DNA from 3 places in the Streptomyces sp. ME19-01-6 genome. Region 2 is predicted to be linked to each of the others. Evidence: riboswitches for the same ligand, from Rfam matches in the RefSeq annotation. Region 2 holds a riboswitch; each other region holds the start of a gene.
The links. Region 2 has a riboswitch for cyclic di-AMP ahead of PV419_RS25585 (transglycosylase family protein). Riboswitches for the same ligand answer to the same signal wherever they lie in the genome.
Positions count from the first base shown of each region.

Region 1 (5,746 bases), on a different contig from region 2:
CACATACTGGTCCGGGATCTCCTCCAGGAACCGGGACGGCGGGTTGTACGCGGGCTGGCCCCAGGCGCTGCGCATCGTCGACCGGGTCAGATACAGCCGCTCGCGCGCCCGCGTGATGCCGACGTACGCCAGCCGCCGCTCCTCCTCCAGCTCCTTGGTCTGGCCGAGCGCGCGCATATGCGGGAAGACCCCGTCCTCCATGCCGCTGAGGAAGACCACCGGGAACTCGAGGCCCTTGGCGGTGTGCAGCGTCATCAGCGTGATGACCCCGGAGCCATCAGTGTCGTCGTCCGGAATCTGATCGGAGTCGGCGACGAGCGCGACCTGCTCCAGGAACTCCGCGAGCGTGCCCGGGTTCTCCTCGCCACGCTCCTGCTCGTACTCCAGGGCGACGGCCGCCAGCTCCTGGAGGTTCTCGATGCGGGTCTCGTCCTGGGGGTCCGTGGACGCCTGCAGCTCCGCCAGATAGCCCGTGCGCTCCAGCACCGCCTCCAGTACGGTGGCCGGCCCCGCCCCCGACTCGGCGATCGTGCGCAACTCCTCCATCAGCACGTTGAACCGCTTCACCGCGTTGGCCGAGCGGGCCGCCATGCCGTACGCCTCGTCGACCCGGCGCAGCGCCTGCGGGAAGGTGGTCTTCTCGCGCAGCGCCAGCGCGTCGATCATCGCCTCGGCGCGCTCGCCGATGCCGCGCTTGGGCACATTCAGAATCCGGCGCAGCGGGACGGAGTCCTCCGGGTTGGCCAGCACCCGCAGATACGCGAGGACGTCGCGGACCTCCTTGCGCTCGTAGAAGCGCACGCCGCCGACGACCTTGTACGGCAGCCCGACCCGGATGAAGATCTCTTCGAAGACACGGGACTGGGCGTTGGTCCGGTAGAAGACGGCGACGTCCCCGGCTCTGGCCTCGCCCGCGTCCGTCAGCCGGTCGATCTCGTCGGCGACGAACTGCGCCTCGTCGTGCTCGGTGTCGGCCACATAGCCGGTGATGGTCGCCCCGGCGCCGGCGTCGGTCCAGAGGTTCTTCGGGCGCCGGTTCTCATTGCGCTCGATGACGGCGTTGGCCGCGCTGAGGATCGTCTGTGTGGAGCGGTAGTTCTGCTCCAGGAGGATGGTCGTGGCGTCCGGGTAGTCCTCCTCGAACTGGAGGATGTTACGGATGGTGGCGCCCCGGAAGGCGTAGATCGACTGGTCGGCATCGCCCACCACGCACAGCTCGGCGGCCCCGAGCGCCTCGCCGTCGCCGCCCTCGCCCTGCCCGCCGTCGGCGGCGGCCACCGGGCCCGTCCCCACCAGCTCGCGCACCAGCGTGTACTGCGCGTGGTTGGTGTCCTGGTACTCGTCGACCAGGACGTGCCGGAAGCGGCGGCGGTAGTGCTCGGCGACGTCCGGGAACGCCTGGAGCAGATTGACCGTCGTCATGATGATGTCGTCGAAGTCGAGCGCGTTGGCCTCACGCAGCCGCGACTGGTACATCGCATACGCCTCGGCGAGCGTCTTCTCGAAGCCGTCCGAGGCCTGTCCGGCGAAGGTCTCCTCGTCGATGAGCTCGTTCTTCAGGTTGGAGACCTTGGCGCTGAAGGACTTGGGCGGATACCGCTTCGGGTCGAGGTCGAGGTCCCGGCACACCAGCGCCATCAGCCGCTTGGAGTCGGCCGCGTCGTAGATCGAGAAGGAGGACGTGAAGCCGAGCTTCTTGGACTCCCGGCGCAGGATGCGCACACAGGCGCTGTGGAAGGTCGACACCCACATGACCTTCGCGCGCGGCCCGACCAGCTCCTCGACCCGCTCCTTCATCTCACCCGCGGCCTTGTTGGTGAAGGTGATGGCGAGGATCTGGCCGGGGTGCACCTGGCGCGCGCCGAGCAGATACGCGATGCGGTGGGTGAGCACCCGGGTCTTGCCGGACCCGGCGCCCGCGACGATCAGCAGCGGCGAGCCGGTGTGCACCACGGCGGCCCGCTGCTGCTCGTTCATCCCCTCCAGCAGCGCGGCCGGGTCCACCGCGGGCCGCGCCGCGCCGTCGCGGTAGTACGCGTCCTTGGGGGCGGGCGCGTCGAACGCCCCGCCGAAGAGGTCGTGCGGGACGTCCTCGGCGGTGGGCCGGCCGTCGTCCTCGGGCGGCGGAGGCTCCTCGTCCGAGGGCCCGAGGTCCGCCAGGAAGCTGTCGTCAAAGAGGCTGCTCATCGCTCACCGAGTCTAGGCCGCCGCACTGACAGCGTACGTGCGGATATCACGAAACGGTTTCGGGGCAATTCGAACACAGACTTCACACAAGCCCCACGAGCCCGCTACCGTCCTGCGTCAGACGGTCCGGAACCCGTCGGCGACCGCGTCGACACGGGCTGTCTCCGCCGAGTCCGGCCCCGCCGCGAGGCAGCCGGAGCCGGGGACCCAGACGTACCACTGGGGTGAATCGGGCCACGCGGCGACGCCAACCGTCCGCCGCACGGCCCGTAGGGCAGCCTTCCGACGCCCGAACCCGACAGCTAACCCGGTAGGCGGTCCACGGAAGGAGTCGCCTCCTTTGGCGTCGCACCGCAAGCCGCGGACCCGAATACTGGACTCGGCCACCGGCCGCCGCACGGCCGTCGGGGTCACCACGGCCGCCCTGGCCTCCGTCACCCTCCTCTCCCAGACGGCGAGCGCCGAGCCCGGCAAGCCCAAGCCGACGGTCGAAGAGGTCAAGAAAAAGGTCGACACGCTCTACCACCAGGCCGAATCCGCGACCCAGAGCTACAACGCCGCCAAGGAGCGCACCGGCGAGCAGCGCGCCAAGGTCGACCGGCTGCTGGACAGCGTCGCCAAGCGCACCGAGAAGCTGAACGAGGCACGGCGCAAGCTGGGCAGCTACGCGGCGGCGCAGTACCGCGACGGCGGCATGGCCTCCAGCACCGCGACCCTGCTGTTCGCCTCCGACCCGCAGGACTTCTTCGACCAGTCCCATCTGATGGACCGGCTGACCGGCGAGCAGAAGCAGGCCGTCGACGACTTCCTGTCGCAGCAGGCCAAGGCCGCCAAGGAGCGTATGAAGGCCGGCGAGAGCCTGGCCTCGCTGACCCGGTCGCAGCAGCAGCTGAAGACCAGGAAGAAGACCGTCCAGGACAAGCTCACCCAGGCCCGTCAGCTGCTGTCGAAGCTGACCGCCGAGGAGAAGGCGCGGCTGGCGGCGATCGAGAAGAAGAAGGAAGAGGAGGCTCGGCGCAAGGCGGCGGAGCTGGCGCAGAAGCAGCGGGAGGCGGCGGCCAAGCGGCAACAGGAGCAGCAGCAGAACCAGGGCAGCGGCTCGGGGTCCTCGGGATCCACCGGCTCCTCGGGGTCTTCGGGCTCCTCCGGCTCGTACGCCACCAAGGCCGACAAGGCCATCGCCTTCGCGCGGTCGCAGCTCGGCAAGCCGTACGTCTGGGGCGCGACCGGCCCCAACTCCTACGACTGCTCGGGGCTCACCCAGGCCGCCTGGAAGGCCGCCGGGGTCTCACTGCCGCGCACCACCTGGGACCAGGTGAAGGTCGGCACCCGCGTGTCGACCTCCGACCTCGAGCCGGGCGATCTCGTCTTCTTCTATGACGACATCAGCCATGTCGGCCTCTACATAGGCGACGGGATGATGATCCACGCCCCGAAGCCGGGCGATGTGGTCAAGATCGCGCCGATCACCGAGATGCCGATCTACGGGAGCGTCCGCCCCGCGTAGCGGCTGCCCGGGTCCCGGAGGGCTCTCCGGGACCCGGACGGCGGCGGCTCAGGTGCCGGGCTTGCGGCCGTAGACGTACACGTCGTCGCCGTTGCGCAGCAGGCTCCAGTACTTCTTGGCGTCGCTCTTGCGCATGTTGACGCAGCCGTGGGAGCCGGGCGGCGACCACACGCTCCCCGCGATGGAGTGGAAGGCCTGGCCGCCATCGAAGAACTGGCTGTACGGCATCGGGACGTCGTAGATCGTCGACCAGTGGTCGATGTTCCGCCAGTAGATCTTCTTCAGCCCGCCCCGGGTCTCATACCGGTCGCGGCCGGTGCGCACCGGCACCGGGCCGTACACCAGCCGCGAGCCGTCCTGGATCCAGCTCAGCTGGCGGGTGAGGTCCACGCAGGCGATGCGGCCCTTGTTGGTGGGGCACTTTTTCGCCTTGTTCGGGTTGTGCCCGGCCGCCTTCTGCGAGTTGATCAGCTTCATCACGCCCCAGGTGACCGGCCCGGCGTAGCCGATGGTCGGGCTGATGCCGTGGTTGACCTGGAACTTCTGAATCGCCAGACAGTCCGTCCGCGACTGCCGCCCGTCCACCGGGCGGCCCAGGAACTTCTCCACCTGTTTCTGGTACGGCCCGATGCTCGTCGTGCACGACGAGGCGGCCTGCGCCGGAGTGCCGAGCGCGACCGCCAGCGGCACCACCATCCCCGCTACCCCCAAGGCCACGCCCGTACGGCGGCCCCATCCCGCAAGTACCCCCACTGCCCGCTCCCTTCGCCTGCCTTACCTGGTGAGACAGACAGTGGGGCCAACAGGTTGTGCGGAACCTGACAGTCACTCGCGGGCTCGTACGCGGGTGCGGCGTGCGCGTATCAGGTCCACAGGACGGCGATGAAGATGTTGGCCGTGGTCAGCAGCCCCACCGCGCCGAGGGCCGCCGACTCGACCTTCTCCTCGTCGCGCTTCACATAGACCAGCCCCAGGATCACGATCAGCAGCGCCAGCTTCACACCGATCTTGATGTTGTTGACGCTGTTGTCGTCGGCCTGGTTGAGCCCCACCAGCGCGGCACCGGTCACCAGCATGGTCAGCGCGCCGTGCAGCATCCCCGGGGTCATCCGCCCCTCGCCCGCGCGCATCGGCTTCAGCTGCGCCAGGAAGCCGCCGAGCAGCGCGGCGATGCCGACGATGTGCAGCCCGACGAAGACATTGATGAGGACGTCCATGGTTGGCGAGCGTAGCCCTGCCCATAGCAGCCCCCGGCAACCGGGTGGGTCACGATCGTCGCTTCGATCACGGCCGCCCCGCGAATCATCGACGGCCGTGCGCCGGGCGGTCGGTTATGGGCAGCAGGACACCGAATCCGTCCACTCCCGTTCATCGCACCGCCCGCCCGTGCCCGCCCGCCTAGCTTCCTCCCCCAGGTGGCAGTCCGCTTCCCGTCAACCGAGGGTCCCCGCCTCATGGGCGGGCTGCCACCTGCCAGATATGCGCAGGACCGCGATGAAAAGGGAAGGTGACCCGCCGCCGTGGCGTCGCACAGGAAGCCCAAGCAGCGCTCGCTCACGGGCGGGACCGCCTGGACCGCCGCCGTCGCCCTCGCGGGGGCCGCCGCCACCGCCATGAGCGGCACCGGCCACGCCGAGACCCGCCTCACCACCGCCCAGGTGAGGGAGAAGGTGGACCGGTACCAGCGGGAGGCCGAGGAGGCCAACGAGAAGTACAACGGCGCGAAGGAGAAGGCGGGCAAGGCCCGCCAGGCGCTCGACCAGCTGCGCGACGAGGCGGCCCGCAGAACGGCGCGGCTGAACGCCTCGCGCAACGCGCTGGGCGCCTTCGCCGCCGCCCAGTACCGCTCCGGCACCGTCGCGCCCACCCTCCAGCTCGCGCTGTCCTCCTCCCCCGAGCAGTATCTGCGGCGCGCCTCGCTCGCCGACCGCGTGGGCAGCCGCCAGGCCGCCGCCGTCGCGGGCCTCTCCCGCCAGGCCCGGAAGTTACGCCAGGTACGCGGCGAGGCGCAGGACCGGCTCGACCAGCTGCGCGGAGCCCAGGCGGCGCTCG
Region 1 covers NZ_JARAXF010000006.1:348,472-354,217, reverse strand. Annotated here, with positions in the region: gene pcrA (DNA helicase PcrA) at 1-2,187, opposite strand, end outside; cyclic di-AMP (ydaO/yuaA leader) riboswitch at 2,343-2,520, shown strand; gene PV419_RS17485 (NlpC/P60 family protein) at 2,528-3,694, shown strand; gene PV419_RS17480 (L,D-transpeptidase) at 3,743-4,390, opposite strand; gene PV419_RS17475 (hypothetical protein) at 4,558-4,911, opposite strand; gene PV419_RS17470 (NlpC/P60 family protein) at 5,215-5,746, shown strand, end outside.
Region 1: it holds a riboswitch for cyclic di-AMP, as region 2 does, so the genes downstream of both, PV419_RS17485 (NlpC/P60 family protein) here and PV419_RS25585 (transglycosylase family protein) in region 2, are expected to answer to the same signal.

Region 2 (5,746 bases):
GGGTGCCGGTGGCCTTCGAGGTGGCGCGGGAGCTGAAGGCACCCCTGGACGTCATCATCGTCCGCAAGCTCGGTGTCCCCTGCCACCGCGAGCTGGGCTTCGGTGCCATCGGCGAGGGCGGGGTACGCGTGGTGCACGACGCGATCGTGCGGATGAGCCGGGCGGGCAAGGAGGAGCTCGAGGAGGTGGAGCGGACCGAGGAGGAGGAGCTGGCACGGCAGGCGCGGCGGTTCCGGCGCGGCCGGGCGCGGGTCGCGGTCAGCGGCCGGACGGTGATCGTCGTGGATGACGGGATCGCCACCGGCGCCACGGCCCGGGCCGCCTGCCGGGTCGCCCGCGCCCAAGGCGCGGCCCGGGTGGTGCTGGCGGTCCCGGTCGCGCCGCCGGACGCGGCCGAGGCGCTGCGGCAGGACGCGGACGACGTGGTGTGCCTGTCCACGCCCGCGGAGTTCTCGGCGGTCGGCGAGTGGTACGAGGACTTCTCCCAGACCGGCGACGCCGAGGTCGTCGAGTTGCTCTCCCGGTCGACCGGGATGCCGGGTGAGGCGCATCCTGGTAGATGAAGCAGGAGGTGATGACCGCGATGGAGACGATCGTGGGATGCGACATCGAAATGGAGTTCCGTGAGCTCGGACCCCTGACCGAGGCGGTCGTCCGGCTGAGGATGCACGACGGTACCGAGATGCTGGCTCAGGGCCGGGCGAACCGGAACCCCGACGACCCGGCTCAGCCGCGGGTCGGCGAGGAGATCGCGGCGGCACGTGCGCTGAACAACCTCGCTCACCGGCTGATCTCGAAGGCGGGCGGTGACATCGAGGAGGTCACGCACGCGAAGGCACATCTGGTGATGTAGGGCGGGTCTGCCGCGGCCTCGGGCCGCGGCAGAGCACCCTTCATGACACCCGTCTCAGATCTGGACGCCCTTGGACCGGAGATAGGCGAGCGGGTTGACGTCCGAGCCGTAGTCGGGCCCGGTGCGCACCTCGAAGTGCACATGCGGTCCGGTCACGTTGCCGGTCGCCCCGGACCGGCCGATCTGCTGGCCGCCGGAGACCGTCTGGCCGACGTGGACGGACAGCGCGGACATGTGCGCGTACTGGCTGTACATGCCGTCGGAGTGGCGCAGCACGACCTGGTAGCCGTACGCGCCGCCCCAGCCCGCGGCGACCACCTCGGCCGAGCCCACCGCCCGCACCTGCGTTCCGGTGGCGACGGGGAAGTCGACCCCGGTGTGATGGCCGCTGGACCAGTTGCTGCCGGAGACGCCGTAGGCGGTGCCGATGCCGTGGCCGGCGACCGGCGTGGTGAAGGATGACGATGAGGAGGACGGGTGCGCCGCCGAGCCGGACTGCTTGGCTTTCTGCCGTGCCTTCTGCGCCTGCTCGACCCGCTGCTTGGCCGCCTGCTCGGCGCGCTGCTTGGCCGCCTGTTCCGCGCGCTGCTTGGACTGGTCCGTCTGCTTGGCCCGGTCCGTCTGCTCGGCCGGTCGGCTCTCGCGCTCCTGCCCGGCCGGGGACCGGCTTCCGTCGAGGGTGAGCTTCTGGCCGGGGTAGATCAGGTCCGGGTCGCCGCCGATGACCCGGCGGTTGGTCTCGTAGAGCTGCTGCCAGCCGCCGACGCCGTCCATGTCCTGCGCGTCGGCTATCCGGGACAGGGTGTCGCCGCTGACCACGGTGTACGAGGAGCCGGAGCGCCCGGCGGCGGCGCTCTGATCGACGGCCTTGGTGGTGGCCTTCGGAGCGGCTTTGGGGGCGGCCTTCGGGGCCGCCTTGGGAGTGGCCTGCGAGCTGCCGGGGGAGACGTCCGCGGGTTGGCCGCCGCGGGTCAGGCCCGCCTTGACCGAGCAGACCGGCCAGGCGCCGGGGCCCTGGGCGTCGAGCACCTTCTCGGCGATGGCTATCTGCTGGTCCTTGGAGGCCAGGTCGGCCCGGGGCGCGAAGGACGTCCCCCCGAACGCCTCCCAGGTGGACTGGGAGAACTGCAGGCCGCCGTAGTAGCCGTTCCCGGTGTTGATGCTCCAGTTGTCGGTGGACTCACACTCCGCCACCTTGTCCCAGGTGTCGACGGAGGCGGCGTTCGCCTGGCCGACGCCTATGAGGGGCAGCGCGACGCCGGCGCCGCCCGCGGTGAACGCGAGCGAGGCGCGGGAGACGCGGCGGGGCCGGGGCCGGCGGTGACGTCCGCGTGCAGCCATTGAGCTCATCCTCTCCTGACGCCTGCGAGGTGAGCTGTCGGGTTCGGGCGGGAGCTGCCCGGCCGCGCCCTTCTCGGTGCCCCCGGCACCGTGGCGCGACTTCACCCCTAGCCGTCCCGCCCGATATCGCGCGGCACGGCGCCTACCTGGTTCCCCCGCTCCTGCCGTGACAGGTCGTCGTGTCACTCCTCCGCCACGGCAGGACTCGGCGCTCCGGCGGAGGAGAGACCCGTGCATGGAATGCGACGGGTGCCGCACAGTAAACACATCGTTTTGGTCACGACAAGGTCTCGACGGACCTGTGTCCGGAAATCGATCACGTCCATGATGAACTGTGATCCGCGTCACGGCTTTCCGGGTGGGGTGATTGTGGCGTGGAATCCGTAATGCCGAATTGCCCCTGTTATGCGATTAATGCCATGGAGACATAAGGGCGTCGATCGGGGGAAGAGGAGTCGAAGGGGAATGGACGGGGAATGTCGGGGCACCCGGCGCGGTGGCTGACGAGCCGCTGGATGTCCGACCCACAGGAGGTTGCCCATGGCTCAGCGGTACGGCGGGACGCCCGCGAGGCGTCGGCCGCCGGTCTTATCCGTATCCGCACTGCTCATCGGCGCGCTGGCCGCGGTCACGGCCTGCGGCACCGATCAGGACTCGGGGGCGCCCGCGCCGCCCGGCTCCGCCGACGCGCCCCACTCGGCCACGAGCGCCGCCCGGCCCGGCACAGCCGAGCCGAGCGAGACCGGGGACGACGCCGCCCCGGCCTCGACCCCCGCGAAGACGCCGACCGCGGCCAAGCCGTCCGTCGCCACCGAGGGAGCCTCCGCCGCCCCGCCCGCCGCGCGCCGCGTCTGCTCCCAGGATCAGTTGAAACTCTCCACCGGCCGGGCGGATATCGGCGCGGGCAATGTCTATGTTCCGCTGGCCTTCACCAATACCGGCGAGACCAGTTGCACGCTGACGGGCTTTCCCGGCGTTTCCCTGCTCGACGCCCCCGGCGCGGCTATCGGCGATCCCGCCACCCGCCGAGGACCGGCGCGGCCCACGATCGTCCTGAAACCCGGCGACAGCGCCTACGCGAGTCTGCACACCCTCAACAAAGGCCTCTCTGACAAGCCCTGTTGGCGGACCGCGTCCCGAATTCGCGCCTACCCGCCGGACTCCTACCGTTCCATGAAGACGTCGGCGCGCTCCCTCCAGGTCTGCGGGGGCGTATTCGAAGTCACCGCCCTCGAGCCGGGTTCCCAGCCCTGACCCGGAGCGCCACGGCCGGGCGCGGAACCGCTGTCCCCGCCCCGCGCCCGACCGGACGCGCCGGAAATGAATTGGCCGGGAAGTGCGGCCACATGACGCCCCTGGGTGTCCGAAAATCTTGATGGACCCGACACCCACTGGCCCCTTTCGCCCTTCCGCAATCATTATCGGGTGGGCCACCATGGAAGAGGCCTCGCCTGAGCCGGCACGGAGCGTCTAGAGGGGGACATGTCATGGAGCGAGCGGCGACCGGGGTCGAGACGGAGTTGGTGGACCTCTCGGGAACGACGCTTGAAGAACTGGGCGACAGTCAGGAGTTCACCCTCGCGACCCGGCGATTGCTCGAACTCGTACAGTCCCCGCCGACCCTCGCGACGGCCGCCGCGTCGTCATCGGGCTGTTGATGGAATCCCGGCGTGGCGCGACAGCATTCACCCCACCAAGAAAGGCGGCCATGCCGGCGGACTATTCAGCTGGCCCTCCCTCCCTGCTCCCGTCCCCGCACCGCAGCCGACCGCCGGCCGCGCCCCCGATGAGCCGTCACCACCGGCTGTCCACGGCGTGCTTCGAGGAGTTGGCGCATGGCGGTGGGGGAGTGTCCGCGATCGCCGAGTTACGGGCGGGCCAGCGCAGCCGTCTTATGCTCCTGCTACGCGCGTTGACCGACCTCGCCTCCTCCCATCCCGGCGTGCCGGGGCCACTGCCCGCGCCGCGTGAGGCATGGGAACTGCTGATACGGGCCGAGCGGCGCAGCCCGTCCAGCGTGGCACGCCTGCTGCTGCACCCTCAGGTGGGCGCCTGGCTCAGCCGTTGTGTGCGCAGACTGCGCGGCGTCGCGCAGGAGACGGCCGACGAGGTCCCGCTGTGGCTGGAGACCGGCTATCTGCACACCGTGGCCGCCTCGGCGGCCCTCCTCGCGGGGATCGACTTCCGGATCGCGGTCGGGGTCCGCGACGGCGGGGTCATGCTGCCCGCGCTGGGCTTCGCCGAACTCGCGGGCTGTGGCTCCCCGGTCGCCGAGATCGCCGCCGATGGCGCGGGCGCGCGAACCGTACGAGCCGGTTCGCGCACGGTGCCGCTGCCCTCCGACCTCACCCGGGACGCTGCCAAGGGCTGGCAGCCCCTGAGGCGGCTGCACGGCCACCACCCCGTCCACCCCTGCTCGCCCTACCTGGACGACCTCGACCCCTATCGGGACTTTCTGCGCCCCACCGCTCCGACGCGGCTGAGCGAACCGGAGGCGGAGCGGTGGCAGAAACACTTCGACAGCGCCTGGGCGCTCGTCGCCGGGCAGAGCAGTGTGGATCCGACCGGTGTCGCCGGCTGTCTGATCTCTGTCGTCCCCGTGCGCTACCCCGCCCGGGTCGAACCGTTCAGCGCCTCGTCGCCCGAGGCGTACGGCTGCGTCCTGCTGAACCCTCCGACGGATTCGGCCACCCTCGCCGCCTCGCTGATCCACGAAGCCCAGCACGTCAAACTCAGCGCGCTGTTGGACCTGGTGCCCTTGATGCACGGCGGCATGGAGGAGATCCACTACGCGCCCTGGCGCACGGATCCCCGCCCGCTGCGCGGTCTGCTGCACGGCGTGTACGCCTTCTTGGGCGTCACGGCGTTCTGGCAGTCCCACAGGCATGTCGTAGCGGATGAGACCACACGGGCCGTTTCGGAGTTCGAGTTCGCGCTGCGGCGTACGCAGACCGCCCAAGGACTGCGGACGCTGCGCGACCACGCGGAGCTCACCGCCCTGGGCGATCGCTTTCTGCGAGGGATCAGGAACAGGCTGTCCCCATGGCTCACGGAGCCCGTGCCCGAGGTTCCGCTGCGCACCGCCGAGGACCTCAACCTCGATCACCGGCTGCTCTACCGCCTGCACCATCTGTCTGTGGACCCCGGCCGGACCGGACAGTGGGCGCGGGCCTGGCAGCTGGGCCGGCCCGCACCGGACTCCCTTCCCCCGACCGTGCTGCGCGCGTCCCGGACGGCGGTGGCGGCGCGCCCGGCCCTGATCCGGCTGCGCCTGCGCGACCCGGCCGGCTTCGCCCTGCTGCGGGAGAAGCCGGAGGGGCACATGCTCGACGGCATGGACGCCCCGCTGAGGGCCGACCTCGACTGGGCCGCCGGGGACACCGCCGCCGCGCTGCGCGGCTACCGCGACCGGCTGGCCGAGCACCCCGACGACCTTCCCGCCTGGTCGGGGCTCGCCCTGACGCTGCCCGCGGGCCCGGCCAAGGAGGCGCTGCTGGGCTGTCCGGAAGTCGTGCTCGCGGTGCACCGGGCGCTGCGCGACCCGGCCGGCGG
Region 2 covers NZ_JARAXF010000012.1:11,856-17,601, reverse strand. Annotated here, with positions in the region: partial or broken gene PV419_RS25595 (phosphoribosyltransferase) at 1-542, shown strand, start outside; gene PV419_RS25590 (dsRBD fold-containing protein) at 560-853, shown strand; gene PV419_RS25585 (transglycosylase family protein) at 908-2,194, opposite strand; cyclic di-AMP (ydaO/yuaA leader) riboswitch at 2,200-2,381, opposite strand; gene PV419_RS25580 (DUF4232 domain-containing protein) at 2,735-3,448, shown strand; gene PV419_RS25575 (hypothetical protein) at 3,682-3,852, shown strand; gene PV419_RS25570 (HEXXH motif domain-containing protein) at 3,981-5,746, shown strand, end outside.

Region 3 (5,746 bases), on a different contig from region 2:
TGGGGTAGGAGATGTTGGAGCAGGCGCTGCCGACGGAGATGTCTCCTGTGGAGCCGAGTCCGGAGACGGGGACGATCTGCCCAACAGAGGTGTCACAGTCGTTGCTCTGGTAGGCGGCGCCGCCGTAGTCAACGTTGGTGCAGGGGGCGCCGATGACGATGTCGCCCGCCGGGGCCGCGACGGCGGGGGCGGCGATGGCGCCGACGCTCACGTCACAGCTGTTGCTCTGGTAGCCGCCGCCGCCACCGCTGTAGGCGGACGCGCCGCCGGCACCGACGAGCACCATCGTGCCGGTGGCCGCGGCCATGAGGGCTGCCTTCGTTACGATGTTCACTTAATTCCTCCCGGGTGTCTGCCGCGGAATCGCGGATATCCACGTCAACGAAGAAAATCTGTAAAAGCTTCGGGTTGGCTTTCACCTTCACTCGTCCGGCATAATTGGTCGCCCTTTTGCCTCGCTCGCCTTGCGGCTTCCCGCAAGGAATCCGGCCGGTTGGGCTCCAGGTGACGGGCGAGCGGGAAGGCTCTTAAGCGAAATGCGAAAGGGGCCCGTCAACCCCACGCGGGACCGGAATCCCCCCGTCCGGGTTGTTCGACGGGCCGAACGAGTGATATATCCGGGCGTCCCGGCGCAGGAGTGAGTAAGGCTCGGCCCACAGACGGCTTCGCCCGAACCGCACGCGCGGCCTGTGTTCGCGCCGCTACGGTAAGTGCGCGAGAAGAGTCGCCGGGGGGACGGCGAGCGGACGGCCGGGAGGCGGGAGGAGACAGGCATGGGGCATTCACGAGCGGGCGCGGGTGGCGGCGGCACGCCGGCCGAACACCTGGAAGGGCTTCTCGCCCGCGCGCAGAACGGTTTCGAGATCGACGAGGCGGTGCTGGGCCGGGCCGGCGACGCCTTGATGCACCAGTCCGAGCTGCGCTCCTGCCGGCAGTGCAACGAGCCCTTGGGCCCGCTCGGCTACAGCACCTACCGCCACATCTTCCTGCTCCCCGACGGCAGCAGCCTGCTGCTGTGGGAGCTGGAGCACAACACCGGCCAGGACCGCCGTCCGCTCTTCGAGCTCTACGCCGACGAGGACGCCCTGGCCCTGGCGGAGCGCCGGGTGCACGAGCGGATCGGCGGCGCCCGCTGGGACGAGCTGGAGGGGTTACCGCTCTGGCTGCCGGAGCAACTGCTGCACGCCGTCGCGCCGGTGGAGACCCCGCGCGCGTACGTGTCCGACAACTCGGCCGACCACGCCCGCCGCGTCCTGCGCCGCGCGGAGAACCCCGACCGGCCTGGGCCGGACACCGAGCAGCTGCTCGCCACGGCGTTCGCCCATGACATCGCGCTGGCTCCGAAGCCGCGCCGCCGCCCCGGCGGCCCCGACGCCACCTGGTGCCGCTTCTATGAGCACGCGTTCCTCCTGGCCGGCGGGGACGAGATCGTCCTGTGGGAGCTGGAGCACAACCTGACCGCCGACGGGCGGCTGGTGTGCGAGGTGTATCTCGACGAGGTCTCCGCCGAGCTGGCGGCGGACCGCCACGCCCGCGCGCTCGGCGTCGACCTCTGACGCACCCACCTGGCCCACACCGACTCGCCCGACGCCCCGTCACCCGGGAGCCTGGTGAGGGCGGCGAGAGCGGACCAGGGGAAAGCGAGAGCGACCGGTGCGGGTGCGAGGGAGCAGGGCTCGTTCGGGCGCCCGTACGAGTGCCCGGGTGAGTGTCCGTACGAGTGCCTGTACGCGGGCCCGTACGAGCCCGCGCATGAGACGGCGTCCAAGGCCATGAGGCGGCGTACGAGACCGCGTGCGCCCCGGCACGGGCAACCGCGCGCGGACTCGCGCCGCGCGGGCGAGGAGATGCCCAGAAGCATCGCCGGCCGCCGCCTCGCGCCCTGGCTCCCCGGCGTGGTGATCGTGGGCGGGGTCGTCTTCGACACCACCACCCCGGCCGCCTACACCGCCGCCCCCTTCCTCGCCGCCGCCCCGCTGGTCGCCGCCTCGTTCCACCCGCTGCGGCTGACCGCCCTCACCGCGGCCGTTGCCGTCGCCGCCGCCTGTCTGCTGGCCGAGTTCCACGGCGTCAGGGACTGGGTCCAGTCGGCCGCCGAGATCGCCACCGTCGTGACGGTCGCCCTGCTGGCCCTCCTCATCAACCGTGTCGTCCGCCGCGGCGACCGAAGGCTGGCCTCGGCGCGCGGCATCGCGGAGGCGGCCCAGCGCGCCGTACTGCCCGTGCCGCCGGCCCGCCTGGCCGGCCTGGACGTCGCGGCCCGCTATGTGGCGGCCGAGCAGGACGCCGCGATCGGCGGCGACCTGTACGCCGTGCAGGACACCCCGCACGGCGTACGGATGGTCATCGGCGACGTACGGGGCAAGGGGCTGGGGTCGGTCGAGTTGGTCGCCATCATCATCGGCGCCTTCCGGGAGGCCGCCGAGCAGGAGGCCACGCTGGAGGGGCTCGCGCTGCGGCTGGAGCGGGCGCTGCAGCGCGAGCGGGCCCGGCGGGCCGACATCGAGCAGGCCGAGGGGTTCATCACGGCGGTGCTGGCCGAGATCCCCCGCGGCGACTCCCTGCTCCGCATGATCAACCGCGGCCACCCGTCGCCGCTGCTGCTGGACGGGGAGGGCTCGGTGCGCCCCGCCGACCCCGAGATGCCGGCGCTGCCGCTGGGGATGGGCGACCTGGGGGCGTGGCCGGACCGGGTGGAGGAGCTGCCGTTCGCGGAGGGGGTGACCCTGCTGCTGTTCACCGACGGGGTGAGCGAGGCGCGCGACGCGCACGGCACGTTCTACGACCCGGCGGTCCGGCTGCGCGGCCGCCGCTTCGCCGGACCAGTGGAACTGCTCGACGCGTTGGTGGGGGATGTGGAGCGGCATACGGGCGGCGGGACCGCGGACGACATGGCGCTGCTGGCGCTGTGCCGGACCTCGGTGACGACGGGCGCGGACCATGAACAGGCCACCACGCTGACACGCTCCGTAGTGGAACATGATCCCTCCGGATAACAATTGACGCACGATCGGTTCGAGGGTGTTTCCGAGTGTGCTCAGGGTGCTGTCGACTTGCCCCCTTGCGTCCCGTGTTGGGCGTTAAGTTCACCTCAAAGGTTCCTCTGATTCCCGGGAACTGCTTGGAATCAGGTCACGCTCTCTATTAACGTTCGATAACGCAGCGCGGTCGTTACAGCCGTCGCAAGAGGCGGCACCGTGCGCCGTCGCCGAATCCCGTACGCACAGCAACACCAAGGGAACCGGGGAACCACCAACCTTGGGGTGAATCGGGTCGAACCTGACCCGTAGGAGACCTTCCTGCTCCGAACCCGTCAGCTAACCCGGTAGGCGAGAGGGAAGGAAAGGAGTGCGCCCGCGTGGCGTCCAACAGGTCTGCCCTTGAAGAAGCTCCGTCCCGCACATCCGGCGCCGGAGCGGGGACAGCCACCCGCTACGGCTCCTGGTTCGAACCGGCCGCCGAGGCGAGGGCCGACCAGGACACCGAGACGTGGGACGAGTGGAATCCCACTGAGGAATCCATAGCCCCGGTGCGCGGTCGGCACCGCGTCGCCAAGCAGCGCGGCGGCACGATGGCGCGCAGCGGCGCCGTCCTCGGCGTCGGCGTGATCGCGGCGGTCGGCGCGGGCGGGATGGCGAGCGCCAAGGACCGCCCCAAGGCCCCCATATCCATGCCGGACCTCGCCCACGTCGCCGACAAGGTGCGGGACGTCCTCCCCGACGCGGAGGACCTGCCCGGCATCGGCTCGCTGCTGTCGGACTCAGGCTCCGGCGACTCCTCGACCTCCGCGGCCGCCCCCCTCTCCCAGGCGGGCCTGACCTCCGAGGACGAGGCGAACGGCGCCACCGACGCGGGCGAGGCGCTGCGCGCCCGCATCCTGCAGCAGGCCGAGAACCAGCAGAACGCCGCCGACGAGTCGCAGCGCGTGGCCGCGGCCGACGCGGCCGCCACGAAGGCCGCCGCCGCTGCCAAGAAGGCCGCCGACGCGGAGGACAAGCGGCAGGCCGAGGCCGAGGCCGAGAAGAAGGCCGCCGCGGCCGAGGCCAAGCGGAAGGCGGAGGAGGCGGCCCGGAAGAAGGCCGAGGCCGAGCGCCTGGCCAAGCTCGCCGCCCAGTACACCCTCCCCGTCGTCTCGTACACCCTGACCGCGTCCTTCGGCCAGGCCGGTGACATGTGGTCGGCCGACCACACCGGCCAGGACTTCGCCGCCCCGACCGGCACCCCGGTCAAGGCGGTGCACGGCGGTACGATCACCTCGGCCGGGTGGGCCGGTTCGTACGGCTACCGCATCGTGCTCAAGCTGAATGACGGCACCGAGCTCTGGTTCTGCCACCTGTCGTCGATGGTCCGTACGTCGGGCTCGGTGACGACGGGCGAGGTCATCGGCCGTGTCGGCGCCACCGGCAATGTGACCGGCCCGCACCTCCACTTGGAGGTCCGGCCGGGCGGTGGCAGCCCGATCGACCCGATGCCCTGGCTCCGCGACCACGGCCTGAACCCGTGACCGCCGCGACCCCCGTCCCCGTCCCCGTCCCCATCCCCGGCGACGTCGGACCGATGACCTGCTGACCGGGTCCCCATACCCCGGCGGCCTTGGCGCTCTCTCCCCCCTTGACGCCAGGGCCGCCGGTCTTTTTGCCGATCATTGCCCCGGACGCCGGAATACCCTGCTCCGCCACCGCGCTGAAACAACGCATGGCTGACACCAAGGACACCAAGGGCACCAAGCAGACCGACAACCGCAAGCGGATCGGCGACCTGTCCGTATCCCCGCTCTCCCTCGGCGGCAACGTCTTCGGCTGGACGGCTGACGAAGCCGAGTCCTTCGCCGTGCTCGACGCCTACGCGGCGGCAAACGGCAACTTCATCGACACCGCGGACGTCTACTCCGCGTGGGCGCCGGGCAACTCGGGCGGGGAGTCCGAGACCATCCTCGGTAACTGGTTCGCCTCCCGGGGCAACCGCTCCGGCATCGTCCTCGCGACCAAGGTGGGCGCCGGCGTCCCGACGCCCCGCGGCCTGTCCGCCGCGGCGATCAAGGCGGGCGTCGACGAGTCCCTGAAGCGCCTGCGCACCGACTACATCGATCTCTACTACACGCACTACGACGACACCTCGGTGCCGGTGGAGGAGATCATCTCCACGCTGGACGAGCTGGTGAAGGCGGGCAAGGTCCGCGAGATCGCGGCCTCCAACATCTCCGCCGAGCGCCTCGAGGCGTCCCTGGACTTCTCGGCGAAGGAGGACCTGGCCCGTTACGTGGCCCTGCAGCCGCACTACAACCTGGTCTCCCGCGACACCTTCGAGGGCCCGCTCGCCGACGTCGCCGCCCGCCACGGCGTGGCGACCGTCCCGTACTACTCCCTCGCGTCCGGCTTCCTCACCGGCAAGTACCGCCCCGGCGCCTCGGTCGACAGCGCCCGCGCCCAGGGCGCGGCCAAGCACCTGGAGACCGAGCGCGGCCAGAAGGTCCTCGCCGCCCTCGACGACGTGGCCGCGAACCACGGCGCCGAGCACGCGACGGTCGCCCTGGCCTGGCTGGCGGCCCAGCCCACGGTCGTGGCCCCGATCGCGAGCGCGCGCACGGTGGACCAGCTTCCGGCGCTGCTGGCGGTGGCGGACCTGAAGCTGACGCGGGAGGAGCTGGCGCTGCTGACGTCGGCAGCGGAGTAAGGGCTTCGCCGCTTATGCGTTTGTGGTGAGTATGAGACAGGGACACGCCGACGTCACGGCGTGTCCCTGTCTC
Region 3 covers NZ_JARAXF010000024.1:28,926-34,671, reverse strand. Annotated here, with positions in the region: gene PV419_RS37410 (hypothetical protein) at 1-334, opposite strand, end outside; gene PV419_RS37405 (DUF6227 family protein) at 774-1,556, shown strand; gene PV419_RS37400 (PP2C family protein-serine/threonine phosphatase) at 1,848-2,996, shown strand; cyclic di-AMP (ydaO/yuaA leader) riboswitch at 3,197-3,347, shown strand; gene PV419_RS37395 (M23 family metallopeptidase) at 3,359-4,504, shown strand; gene PV419_RS37390 (aldo/keto reductase) at 4,696-5,673, shown strand.
Region 3: it holds a riboswitch for cyclic di-AMP, as region 2 does, so the genes downstream of both, PV419_RS37395 (M23 family metallopeptidase) here and PV419_RS25585 (transglycosylase family protein) in region 2, are expected to answer to the same signal.